Regions from separate parts of the Pseudomonas sp. M5A4_2d genome, predicted to be linked through region 2. Evidence: predicted binding sites of a transcription regulator. Region 2 holds the regulator's gene; the other holds the start of a gene.
What was found. The regulator FliA, encoded in region 2, starts transcription of late flagellar genes. The targets are predictions, from matches to a motif close to CTAAAGTTTNNNNNNNNNNNGCCGNTAA.

Region 1 (6,498 bases), on a different contig from region 2:
GATCTCTGATCGACCCGTTGACGACCGGAAGCCTCCCTGACGGAGGCTTTTTTCTGCCGGTGGTTCTAGCTCGGTGCGCAATGGCACCCGCCCTACACGAGGCCGTTGCGCTGGGCCAGCTCGATCAGATCCACGAGCGAACGCGCATTGAGCTTGAGCAACAGGCGAGTCTTGTAGGTACTGACGGTTTTGTTGCTCAGGAACATACCGTCTGCGATCTCCTTGTTGGTTTTGCCACGGGCCAGTTGCTGCAACACCATCATCTCGCGACCCGACAAGCGCTCGACCATGTCCGCTTCGCTGGCATTGCCCATGGTGGAGCGGACCGAGTTGAGCGCCTGGTTAGGGAAATAGCTGTAGCCGGAGAGGACCGCCTTGATGGCGCTCAACAACTCGGTTAGATCCTGTTGCTTGCATACGTAGCCAGCCGCCCCCGCCTGCATGCAGCGCATCGAAAAATGGCCGGGCGCCTGAGATGTCAGCACCAGCACCTTGACGGGCGCAGGCTGCTTGGTAGACGCAAGGCGACAAATAACTTCCAGCCCATCAAGTTTGGGGATCCCGATATCCAGTATGACAATGTCTGGCACATGTACCCGTGCAAGTTGCAACGCATCGACGCCGTTATCAGTCTCGGCAACGACTTCATAACCATGACGTTCCATTAGCATGCGCACAGCAAGACGAATGACGGGATGATCATCCACGATCAGCACTTTATTCATGAGAAAGTCCAATTTCGCTGTTCGAATTATTTAGAGCAAGCACAATAGCCTAGTCGTTTCCTAGTTGGCATAGCGCTCCCCCCCAAGCAACAGCAAGCAGAGACCCAACCCACAACGATATAGGAATTACCCTACAAAAAATCACAACTTCAGGTGCATCCGGTTTTACGGAGACTTTCAGAACTTTCCGGGGCCATACATATCTTGAGTTAAACATCCACCACATAATCGGTACGCGGTCTATGCACCGCACAGGGTTTTCAGGAAACGCCCCTTGCTTGTCGCGGCCAGGCGAGTGAGCAGGTGAAATACAATCAACAGTTTCAGTTCCATACAACATACCTGCTTACACCCTTATTTCCTACGGAATATTCAGCGACCTACACACTCACCTTACTTACGTAGTGAATCTTCTGTAAGACATAGTTCCTATTCAGGTGTAAAAATTTCATTCAACCACGCAGAAATAAACACGCCACCAAGGGTGGCGCCACTCTCAACTTCGATATTCAACAAAACTTAAACAATCTCGCCAAACGATAAACATCACGCCCTATTTAAAGCGCGCGCCTTTATAGCCAGGCAAAAAAATGGCCCCTTGATCAAGGAGCCATTTTTCACAACGAGGGGAACACTCAGAACAGCTTGCGACCCTTGTTGGCAGCAATGCGCATGCGCAGCGCATTCAACTTGATGAAGCCTGCCGCGTCCGCCTGGTTATAAGCACCGCCGTCTTCTTCGAAGGTGGCGATATTGGCGTCGAACAGCGACTCATCAGACTTGCGACCGGTAACGATCACATTGCCTTTGTACAGCTTCAAGCGCACCACGCCGTTCACGTGAGCCTGGGAGGCGTCGATCATCTGCTGCAGCATCAGACGCTCTGGGCTCCACCAGTAGCCGGTGTAGATCAGGCTGGCGTACTTGGGCATCAACTCGTCTTTGAGGTGAGCCACTTCACGGTCCAGGGTGATGGACTCGATGGCGCGGTGAGCACGCAGCATGATGGTGCCGCCCGGGGTTTCGTAGCAGCCACGGGACTTCATGCCCACATAGCGGTTCTCGACGATGTCGAGACGGCCGATACCGTGTTCACCACCGATACGGTTCAGGGTCGCCAGCACGGTGGCCGGGGTCATTTCGACGCCGTCCAGCGCGACGATGTCGCCGTTGCGGTAGGTCAGTTCCAGGTATTGGGCCTTGTCAGGAGCGTTCTCCGGGGAGACGGTCCATTTCCACATGTCTTCTTCGTGCTCGGTCCAGGTGTCTTCCAGCACGCCGCCTTCATAGGAGATGTGCAGCAAGTTGGCGTCCATCGAGTACGGGGACTTCTTCTTGCCGTGACGCTCGATCGGGATGGCGTGCTTTTCTGCGTAATCCATCAGCTTTTCACGGGACAGCAGGTCCCACTCGCGCCAAGGGGCAATCACTTTCACGCCAGGCTTGAGCGCGTAGGCACCCAGTTCGAAACGCACCTGGTCGTTGCCTTTGCCGGTAGCGCCATGGGAAATGGCGTCGGCGCCCGTTTCGTTGGCGATTTCGATCAAGCGTTTGGCGATCAGCGGACGTGCGATGGAAGTACCCAGCAGGTACTCGCCTTCGTAGACGGTGTTGGCGCGAAACATCGGGAAGACGAAATCGCGGACGAATTCTTCGCGCAGGTCGTCAATGTAGATCTCTTTCACGCCCATGGCTTGCGCCTTGGCACGTGCAGGTTCGACCTCTTCGCCCTGACCCAGGTCAGCGGTGAAGGTCACCACTTCACAGTTATAAGTATCCTGCAGCCACTTGAGGATCACCGAAGTGTCCAGGCCGCCGGAATACGCGAGAACGACCTTGTTTACGTCGGCCATGCCATCACTCCACGGGGTTGTACGGAAAGCCGTCGATTCTACCGACCAAAACCGTGAATTTACAGAGGCGCGACAGCAAATGAAGATAAAGCGACAGATTATGTCGAGCGAGCGACCGATGGTCGCACCTTATGAGCGCATTTTATGACGTGTGCGCAGGGTTGCTCGGACCAGTCGCCTGAGGCGCCGGCTTCTCTGGGGCTGCCACTCGTTCGAGCTGAATATTCACGCGACGGTTACGCGCCCGGTTGGCGGCATTGGTATTGGGTGCCAGGGGATAGCTTTCACCGTGGAAACGCAGAGTGACCTGCGATTCCTGGATGCCGTTGGCCTTGAAGTAGTCCATGACCGCCAGCGCACGACGGCGTGAGACGTCGCGGTTGGTCAGGCGGTTGCCGCTGTTGTCCGAATGGCCATTCAACTCGATATGGTTGACCGTCGGATCGGCTTTCATGAACGCGACAATCACCGCCAGCTTCTTCTTGCCCGCCGCATCCAGCTCAATGCCACCACCGGGGAAGCCGACTTCGGTCTGTTTGACCTGATCGTAATTCATCGGCAACAGCTTGGTGGTACACAGTTGATAGTCGTTGTAGGCCTTGTTGAATTTCACTGGCAGCAGACGAATTTCCGAGTAGCCACCTTCGCGCCCGTAATGCCGCACAGTCGGGCTGCGCCCTTCCAGCAAGCCCATGAACAATCGCCCGGCCTGGGCCTGAGAGCTATTGAACAACACGTCGCCACTGCCGGCACGCACAGCGCCGAGGTTGATATCACCGCGGCCGGGCTGCCACGGGGCAGCGGCGGCCAACAAGGTCGCCGAGCCCGCGCCGAGTGCGCCACTGTAGGCTTTCAGACGAAATGTCGCCTGCTCGCCGGCCCGGCGCACAAACTCACCCGAACCGAAATCGGTGATCGGCTGGGTCAAGCGGCACTCGAACTGGTCGCCTTCCACCTTCCACTCAATATTCTCCAGACGTGTCTGAAACGTGAGGGCCATCGCAGGCAGGCTGGCGAACACACTGAGCAGGGCTAGATAATGCTGGCGCACGGGAGGCTCCACTGGTTTTTACAACACTTCAAAGCGTCATACGTCGTTAAGGCATACCTTGGGATATCGGTAGCGTCCTGCAAAACTTGATAGCGAGTGCCTGCAAGAGTCTTTTCCGGTAGCATTCCCACCAGATTGACCCGCCTGGAATCCCCAATGTCCGACCGCCTGACCCTGCTGCGTCCCGACGACTGGCATATTCATCTTCGCGATGGTGCTGCGTTACCCCAAACCGTGGCTGATGTAGCGCGCACGTTTGGTCGCGCCATCATCATGCCTAACCTGGTACCTCCGGTGCGTAATGCCGCAGAAGCCGACGCCTATCGCCAGCGTATTCTCGCTGCACGACCGGCCGGCAGCCGCTTCGAACCGTTGATGGTGCTCTACCTGACCGACCGCACCCAGCCTGAAGAAATTCGCCAGGCCAAGGCCAGTGGCTTCGTGCACGCCGCCAAGCTGTACCCGGCGGGCGCGACCACCAACTCCGATTCCGGCGTGACCAGTATCGACAAGATTCTGCCGGCGATCGAAGCCATGGCTGAAGTCGGCATGCCGCTGCTGATCCACGGTGAAGTCACCCGTGGCGATGTGGACGTATTTGATCGCGAAAAGATCTTTATCGACGAACATATGCGCCGTGTGGTCGAGCTGTTCCCGACCCTCAAGGTGGTGTTCGAACACATCACCACTGCGGATGCCGTGCAGTTCGTCACCGAAGCTTCGGCCAATGTCGGTGCGACCATCACCGCGCATCACCTGCTCTACAACCGCAACCACATGCTGGTGGGCGGGATTCGGCCGCACTTCTATTGCCTGCCGATCCTCAAGCGCAACACCCACCAGGTGGCGTTGCTCGATGCCGCCACCAGCGGCAACCCGAAGTTCTTCCTCGGCACCGACTCCGCACCCCACGCCCAGCACGCCAAAGAAGCCGCGTGTGGCTGTGCCGGTTGCTACACCGCGTTTGCTGCGATCGAGCTGTACGCCGAAGCGTTTGAACAGCGCAATGCCCTGGACAAGCTCGAAGGTTTCGCCAGCCTCAACGGCCCGCGCTTCTACGGCCTGCCGGCGAACACCGACCGTATTACCCTGGTTCGTGAAGACTGGACCGCCCCTGCCAGCCTGCCGTTTGGCGAGCTGACTGTTATCCCGCTGCGCGCCGGTGAAACACTGCGCTGGCGCCTGCTGGAGGAAAGCAAGTGAGTGAAGACCATTACGATGACGAACACGAGCACAGTGGTGGCAGTTCCCGTCACCCGATGGCCGAGCGGTTTCGCGGTTATCTGCCGGTTGTCATCGACGTAGAAACCGGTGGTTTCAATTGCGCCACCGACGCCCTGCTGGAAATCGCCGCCACCACCATCGGCATGGACGAACAGGGTTTTGTGTTCCCGGAACACACGCACTTCTTCCGTGTCGAGCCCTTCGAAGGCGCGAATATCGAAGCGGCAGCCCTGGAGTTCACCGGGATCAAGCTCGACCACCCGCTGCGCATGGCGGTGAGTGAAGAAGCGGCGCTGACCGATATCTTCCGTGGCGTGCGCAAAGCGTTGAAGGCCAATGGCTGCAAACGCGCGATCCTGGTCGGCCACAACAGCAGTTTTGACCTGGGCTTCCTGAACGCCGCCGTGGCGCGACTGGACATGAAGCGCAACCCGTTTCACCCGTTCTCCAGCTTCGACACCGCCACCCTCGCTGGCCTGGCTTATGGCCAGACCGTGCTGGCCAAGGCCTGCCAGGCCGCCGGTATCGACTTTGACGGCCGTGAGGCCCACTCGGCGCGCTACGACACCGAGAAGACCGCCGAGCTGTTCTGCGGCATCGTCAATCGCTGGAAGCAGATGGGCGGCTGGGAAGACTTCAACGACTGAGGTCGTTTCCCGCGCATAAAAAAACCGGCCTTCTCAGGCCGGTTTTTTTTGCGTCGAACGTGGCTTACAGCTTGCCAGCGTTCTCGGTCAGGTAAGCCGCAACGCCTTCTGGCGAAGCGTTCATGCCTTTGTCGCCTTTTTTCCAGTTGGCAGGGCACACTTCGCCGTGCTCTTCGTGGAATTGCAGCGCGTCAACCAGACGGATCAGCTCTTCCATGTTACGGCCCAGCGGCAGGTCGTTGATGATCTGCGAGCGCACAACGCCCTTGTCGTCGATCAGGAACGCGCCACGGAACGCCACGCCGCCTTCGGACTCAACGTCGTAAGCCTTGGCGATGTCGTGCTTCATGTCGGCAGCCATGGTGTATTTGACTTTGCCGATGCCGCCATCATTGATGGCAGTGTTGCGCCAGGCGTTGTGGGTGAAATGGGAGTCGATGGAAACGGCTACCACTTCAACGTTGCGCGCCTTGAAATCGTCCATGCGGTGGTCCAGAGCGATCAGCTCCGAAGGGCAGACGAAGGTGAAGTCCAGCGGGTAGAAGAACACCAGGCCGTATTTGCCTTTGATGGCTTCAGACAGTTTGAAGCTGTCAACGATTTCGCCATTGCCGAGGACGGCAGGTACGTCGAAATCCGGGGCTTGTTTGCCGACGAGTACGCTCATTGGATATCTCCTGATGCAAGGGTGACGATTGAAGTAAAAGGACCGCTTCCAAGTCTGCCGTTTATAAGCGACAGCCCTGTGACGCAGTCACGCTTCGTAAAGACCGACCATCATACACTGAAAAAACCGTTCGTCAGCGCGACGGCGCTGAGGCCGGAAAGACCCGCGAATCTACTTTGACAATCATTCTCGTTAACATTAAGATCCATCGCACTTAAGCCTTAAACCCGCGATGGTTCTCCCTTATGTATGTCTGCCTCTGCACTGGCGTCACCGACGGACAAATCCGCGAAGCAATCTACGAAGGTTGCTGCAGCTACAAGGAAGTACG
Region 2 (6,498 bases):
TCGCGACAGTAGGGCCCAACGGCTGAGGTAGTGGGATATGCAAGTTAAGCGTTTTTTCGCCGCCGATATGCGTCAGGCCATGAAACTGGTACGTGATGAGCTGGGCGCCGATGCCGCGATTATTGGAAACCGCCGTATTGCCGGCGGTGTCGAGCTGACGGCTGCCCTGGATTACACCCCCTCGGCGCTGGCGCCGCGCGTGCCGAACATGGAACTTGAGGACGAGCTGCGCAAGACCGCTTCGCGCATTGTCTCGGCCCAGGCTGAGCTGAGTATGCGTGGCGACAGCGATTCCACCAGCAGTCGCCAGTTGTTCGCCGGCCTGCCGCTGACCGCCGCCGAACCGCTGGTTGAGCCGACGTTCAAAGAACCGCCGCGTCCTGCAGCGCCAGCCCCGGCTGCCGCAGTCGACCAGCGCGTGTTTGACTCGATGCGTTTTGAACTCAATGGCCTGCGTGAGCTGCTTGAAGTGCAATTGGGCTCGTTGGCGTGGAACCAGCTGCAAGGCAGCAAACCGCACCAGGCCAACCTGTGGCGTCGCCTGCAACGCATCGGCCTGTCCGGCCCGTTGTCCCGCGACCTGTTGGCACTGACTGCTGAAGTCGAAGAGCCTCGCCAGGCCTGGCGCATGTTGCTGGCCCACCTGGCACGCATGATCGTCACCCCGGAAATCGAACCCCTGGAAGAGGGCGGTGTGATCGCCATGGTCGGCCCTGCCGGCATGGGCAAGACCACCACCCTGGCCAAGCTGGCTGCGCGTTATGTGCTCAAGTACGGCGCGCAGAATATCGCGCTGGTGAGCATGGACAGCTACCGTATTGGCGCCCAGGAACAGCTTAAGACCCTGGGCCGCATCCTCAATGTGTCGGTGACCCACGTCGACGCGGGCCAGTCCCTGGCCAACGCGCTCGACCCGTTGCTGCGCAAGCGTGTGGTGCTGATCGACACTGCCGGCCTGCAAGCCAGTGATCCGGCATTGCGCATGCAGCTGGAAAGCCTGGCTGGGCGTGGCATCAAGTCAAAAAATTACCTGGTGCTTGCAACCACCAGCCAGAAACAGGTTCTTACCGCTGCCTACCACAGCTACAAGCGTTGCGGCCTGGCGGGTTGCATTCTGACCAAGCTCGACGAAACGGCGAGCCTGGGTGAAGTGCTGAGCCTGGCCATCAGTCATGAATTACCGGTCGCCTACCTGACCGACGGGCCGCGGATTCCGGATGATTTACATCTGCCGCGCCGTCATCAGTTAGTCAGCCGTGCTGTCAGCGTGCAAATGCAAGAAGAGCCTAGCGAGGAAGCGATGGCCGACATGTTCGCCGACCTTTACCACAACCCGGCAAAGCGGGTGGGTTGAAGGGCAGGATGAACACCGTGAAAAGTATCTACATCGATGGTCTGCAAGCGATTCACGCGGCCAAGCCATGTAGCCTGCGTCTAAGCAAGACAAGGTAAAGAAATAAAATGGGCAGCATGCATCCCGTACAGGTGATCGCGGTGACCGGCGGCAAAGGTGGCGTCGGAAAAACTAACGTGTCAGTGAATTTGTCCCTGGCCCTGGCAGAGCTTGGCCGTCGGGTCATGCTGCTGGATGCTGACCTGGGGCTGGCGAACGTCGACGTTCTGCTGGGGCTGACACCCAAACACACCCTTGCCGATGTGATCGAGGGCCGCTGCGAGCTGCGCGATGTGCTGCTGCAAGGTCCCGGTGGCATTCGTATCGTGCCGGCGGCCTCGGGTACCCAGAGCATGGTGCATCTGAGCCCGGCGCAGCACGCCGGCCTGATCCAGGCGTTCAGTGACATCGGCGACAACCTCGACGTGCTGGTGATCGACACCGCCGCCGGGATCGGCGAGTCCGTGGTCAGCTTCGTGCGCGCTGCCCAGGAAGTGCTGCTGGTGGTCTGCGATGAGCCCACCTCCATCACCGATGCCTACGCCCTGATCAAACTGCTTAACCGTGACTACGGCATGAATCGCTTCCGTGTGCTGGCCAACATGGCCCAAAGCCCGCAGGAAGGGCGAAACCTGTTCGCCAAGTTGACCAAGGTCACGGATCGCTTCCTCGATGTCGCCTTACAATACGTTGGCGCAGTTCCCTATGACGAGTGTGTGCGCAAGGCTGTGCAAAAGCAGCGTGCAGTCTATGAAGCGTTCCCTCGTTCGAAGTGCGCATTGGCGTTCAAGGCTATTGCCCAGAAGGTCGATACTTGGCCGTTGCCCGCCAACCCGCGCGGGCATCTGGAGTTTTTCGTCGAGCGATTGGTGCATCAGACGAGCGCAGGACCGGTGCTATGACAGCCAGCGGCTATAACCTTTACAAAAACTCGGCACGTGACAGCCAAGGCGAATTGATCGAGCGCTATGCGCCCTTGGTCAAGCGCATTGCCTACCACTTGCTGGCACGCCTGCCTGCCAGTGTGCAGGTTGAAGACCTGATCCAGGCCGGCATGATCGGCCTGCTCGAAGTGTCGACCAAATACGACGCGAGCAAAGGCGCGAGTTTCGAGACGTATGCGGGTATCCGTATCCGTGGTGCGATGCTCGATGAAGTGCGTAAAGGGGACTGGGCGCCGCGTTCGGTACACCGCAACACGCGAATGGTCAGTGACGCAATTCGTGCAATTGAAGCAAAAACAGGTCGTGACGCTAAAGATCATGAAGTTGCGGCCGAACTCCAATTGAGTCTCGACGATTACTACGGGATTTTGAACGATACCTTGGGCAGCCGCCTGTTCAGTTTCGACGACCTGTTGCAGGACGGCGAACACGAAGGGCTGCACGAGGACGGCGCGAGTGCACATCTCGAACCGTCGCGCGACCTGGAAGATGAACGCTTCCAGGGGGCGTTGGCGGAGGCGATTGCCAATTTGCCTGAGCGTGAGCGACTGGTGTTGGCGCTGTACTACGACGAAGAGCTGAACCTCAAGGAAATCGGTGAGGTCCTGGGGGTCAGCGAATCGCGTGTCAGCCAGCTGCATAGCCAGTGCGCAGCCCGCTTGCGGGGGCGATTGGGAGAGTGGCGCGCGCGCTGACAGGCAGTGTGGGGATACTGCAGCGCAATTAGGCGAGAGGTGAAAAGTCTTTCGCGGGTTCGTTCCGTGGTACCCCTGGCAGTCCTTTTTGTGTAACGCCTGTTGATTGAAATGGCGCGTCCAGGTGCTGGGCGCGTTTAAGACTGCTTGGAGGTCGAATTGGACAAGAACATGAAAATCCTCATCGTTGATGACTTCTCAACGATGCGGCGGATCATAAAAAACCTGTTGCGTGACCTTGGGTTCACCAACACGGTCGAGGCGGATGACGGCCTGACGGCGATTCCTATCCTCAACAGCGGAAGCATCGACTTTCTGGTAACCGACTGGAACATGCCGGGCATGACCGGCATCGACTTGCTGCGTCACGTGCGCGCCGATGAAAAACTGCGCAGCCTGCCTGTGCTGATGGTGACCGCCGAAGCCAAGCGTGAACAGATCATCGAAGCCGCCCAAGCCGGGGTTAACGGTTACGTGGTTAAGCCATTCACTGCATTGGCCTTGAAAGAGAAGATCGAAAAAATCTTCGAACGCATCCACGGCTGATGCCACCACGGGGGAGCTATGGAGCATAAAGAATCATCGCAGGCAGACTTTGAGTCGACCCTGAAAAAGCATGCTCACCAGTTGGTCGAAAGCCTTGAAAAAGGCCAGTTCGGCGACGCGGTGCAGTTAATCCATGAGCTTAACCAGACCCGTGACCGCGGCCTGTACCAGGAAGTGGGCAAGCTCACACGCGAGCTGCACAGTGCGATCGTCAATTTTCAGATTGACCCGCACATGCCCCAGGCCGAAGAAATCTCCCAAATCACCGATGCCACCGAACGCCTGTCCTATGTGGTCAGGCTGACTGAGGCGGCGGCCAACCGCACCATGGACCTGGTGGAAAACGCCACGCCCCTGGTCAATGGCATGGCGACCGAAGCGCAGGCCCTCAGCGTTGACTGGGGCCGTTTCATGCGTCGGGAAGTGGGGGCTGAAGAGTTTCGTGAGTTGGCGCGTCGGGTCGACGCTTTTCTGTCGCGCAGCGAAGAGGAAAACCGCAAGGTTGCCAGCAACCTCAATGACATTCTGCTGGCCCAGGATTACCAGGACCTCACCGGTCAGGTGATCAAACGCGTGACCCAGTTGGTCACCGAAGTGGAAAGCAACTTGCTCAAATTGGTGCTCATGGCTGGCCAAGTTGATCGTTTTGCCGGCATCGAACATGACCGCGAAGCGATCCTCTCGGAAAAAGATCCACAAAAACATCTCGCCAAGGGTGAAGGTCCGCAGATTCATGCCGATAAACGTGAAGACGTTATGTCAGGTCAGGATGACGTAGATGACCTGTTATCCAGTTTAGGCTTCTAAGGAGCACCCACATGAGCTTCGGCGCCGATGAAGAAATCCTTCAGGATTTCCTTGTAGAGGCCGGCGAAATTTTAGAGCAACTGTCCGAGCAACTGGTCGAGCTGGAAAGCCGCCCGGATGATGCGAACCTGCTCAATGCAATTTTTCGCGGTTTTCACACTGTAAAAGGGGGCGCCGGCTTCCTCCAGCTCCATGAGCTGGTGGAGTGCTGTCACATCGCCGAGAACGTATTCGACATCCTGCGCAAGGGTGAGCGACACGTCGACTCGGAACTGATGGACGTGATTCTCGAAGCATTGGATGCGGTCAACGGCATGTTCAGTGAAGTGCGCGAACGTGCACCGATCACGGCGGCCACGCCGGAACTGCTGGCCGCCCTGGCGCGCCTGGCAGAACCTGCCGACACCTCGGTTGCACCGGTGGTGGAAGCGGCGCCTGTGGCCGAGCCGGAAGCGGACGTGACGGACAGCGAGTTCGAGCAGTTGCTCAACTCCCTCAGTGCGGTGAAGGCCGAAGCTGAAGCACCGCAAGCGGTCGCCCCGCCTGCAACGCCGACCAGCGAAGACATTACCGACGCTGAATTCGAGTCCCTGCTCGACCAGTTGCATGGCAAAGGCCAGTTCGCTGCCGACGCGGTGGCACCTGCCGCTACGCCGGAAGTTCCGGCTGCCAGCGCCAGCGCCAGCACCGACATTACCGACGACGAATTTGAAGCGTTGCTCGACCAGTTGCATGGCAAAGGCACCTTTGCGGCCGAAGCCTTGCCGGAAGTCGCGGCCACGGCCGTCGTCGCGCCTGCCGTGCCTGCCGCCAGCGCAGAGCCTGCCGCTGACGGGCTGATCTCCGATCACGAATTCGAAGCCTTGTTGGACGAATTGCACGGCAAGGGCAAGTTCACCGAAGTGGCCCCGGCTGCTGCGGCGACCGCCACGCCTGTCGCGGCGAAACCTGCGCCGGCCAAAGCCGCCGCCCCGGTTGCCGCCAAGCCCGCTCCAGCCCCTGCAGCCGCCCCGGCGCCTGCACGTGCCGCAGCGGCACCCGTGGCCGAGAAGCCTGCCAGTGAAGCCGAAACCACCGTGCGCGTTGATACCGCACGCCTGGACGACATCATGAACATGGTTGGCGAACTGGTGTTGGTGCGTAACCGCCTGGTGCGCCTGGGCCTGAACAGCGGCGACGAAGCCATGCAGAAGGCGGTGTCGAACCTCGACGTGGTCACTGCCGACTTGCAGACCGCGGTGATGAAAACGCGGATGCAGCCGATCAAGAAAGTCTTCGGCCGCTTCCCGCGTCTAGTTCGCGACCTGGCACGCCAGCTCAAGAAAGAAATCAACCTGGAACTGGTGGGTGAAGAAACCGACCTCGACAAAAACCTTGTCGAGGCCCTGGCCGACCCGCTGGTCCACTTGGTGCGCAACGCCGTTGACCACGGCGTCGAAACCCCGGAAGAGCGCGAAGCCTCGGGCAAGTCCCGTAACGGCAAGGTGATTCTGGCGGCGGAGCAAGAAGGCGACCACATCCTGCTGTCGATCACCGATGACGGCAAGGGCATGGACCCGGCGATCTTGCGCAATATCGCAGTCAAGCGTGGCGTGATGGACAAGGACGCCGCCGACCGCCTGACCGACACCGAGTGCTACAACCTGATCTTCGCCCCGGGCTTCTCGACCAAGACCGAGATTTCCGACGTGTCCGGCCGTGGCGTCGGCATGGACGTGGTGAAGACCAAGATCAGCCAGCTCAACGGCTCGATCAATATCTACTCGACCAAGGGCCAGGGCTCGAAGATCGTCATCAAGGTGCCGTTGACCTTGGCGATCATGCCGACCCTGATGGTGATGCTGGGCAACCAGGCGTTCGCTTTCCCGCTGGTCAACGTCAACGAAATCTTCCACCTCGACCTGTCGCGCACCAACGTGGTGGACGGCCAGGAAGTGGTGATCGTACGCGACAAGGCGTTGCCACTGTTCTACCTCAAGCGCTGGCTGGTGGCATCGGCCAAGCATGAAGAGCAGCGCGAAGGCCATGTGGTGATTCTCTCCGTGGGCACCCAGCGGATCGGCTTTGTCGTCGATCAACTGGTCGGCCAGGAAGAAGTGGTCATCAAGCCTTT

Region 1: ACLBW8_RS26195 (flagellar protein MotY) is a predicted target of FliA. The motif match lies at 3,693-3,720, and genes of this name have one in related genera.

What each region holds. Positions count from the first base shown of each region.
Region 1 is NZ_JBKEZW010000014.1:65,424-71,921, reverse strand. Features, by position in the region: gene ACLBW8_RS26210 (PA3496 family putative envelope integrity protein) at 1-9, shown strand, start outside; gene ACLBW8_RS26205 (response regulator) at 93-725, opposite strand; gene ACLBW8_RS26200 (argininosuccinate synthase) at 1,361-2,578, opposite strand; gene ACLBW8_RS26195 (flagellar protein MotY) at 2,721-3,629, opposite strand; gene pyrC (dihydroorotase) at 3,786-4,832, shown strand; gene rnt (ribonuclease T) at 4,829-5,500, shown strand; gene ACLBW8_RS26180 (peroxiredoxin) at 5,565-6,167, opposite strand; gene ACLBW8_RS26175 (bacterioferritin-associated ferredoxin) at 6,413-6,498, shown strand, end outside.
Region 2 is NZ_JBKEZW010000001.1:459,208-465,705, forward strand. Features, by position in the region: gene flhA (flagellar biosynthesis protein FlhA) at 1-26, shown strand, start outside; gene flhF (flagellar biosynthesis protein FlhF) at 38-1,354, shown strand; gene fleN (flagellar synthesis regulator FleN) at 1,462-2,295, shown strand; gene fliA (RNA polymerase sigma factor FliA) at 2,292-3,032, shown strand; gene ACLBW8_RS02130 (chemotaxis response regulator CheY) at 3,204-3,578, shown strand; gene ACLBW8_RS02135 (protein phosphatase CheZ) at 3,597-4,385, shown strand; gene ACLBW8_RS02140 (chemotaxis protein CheA) at 4,397-6,498, shown strand, end outside.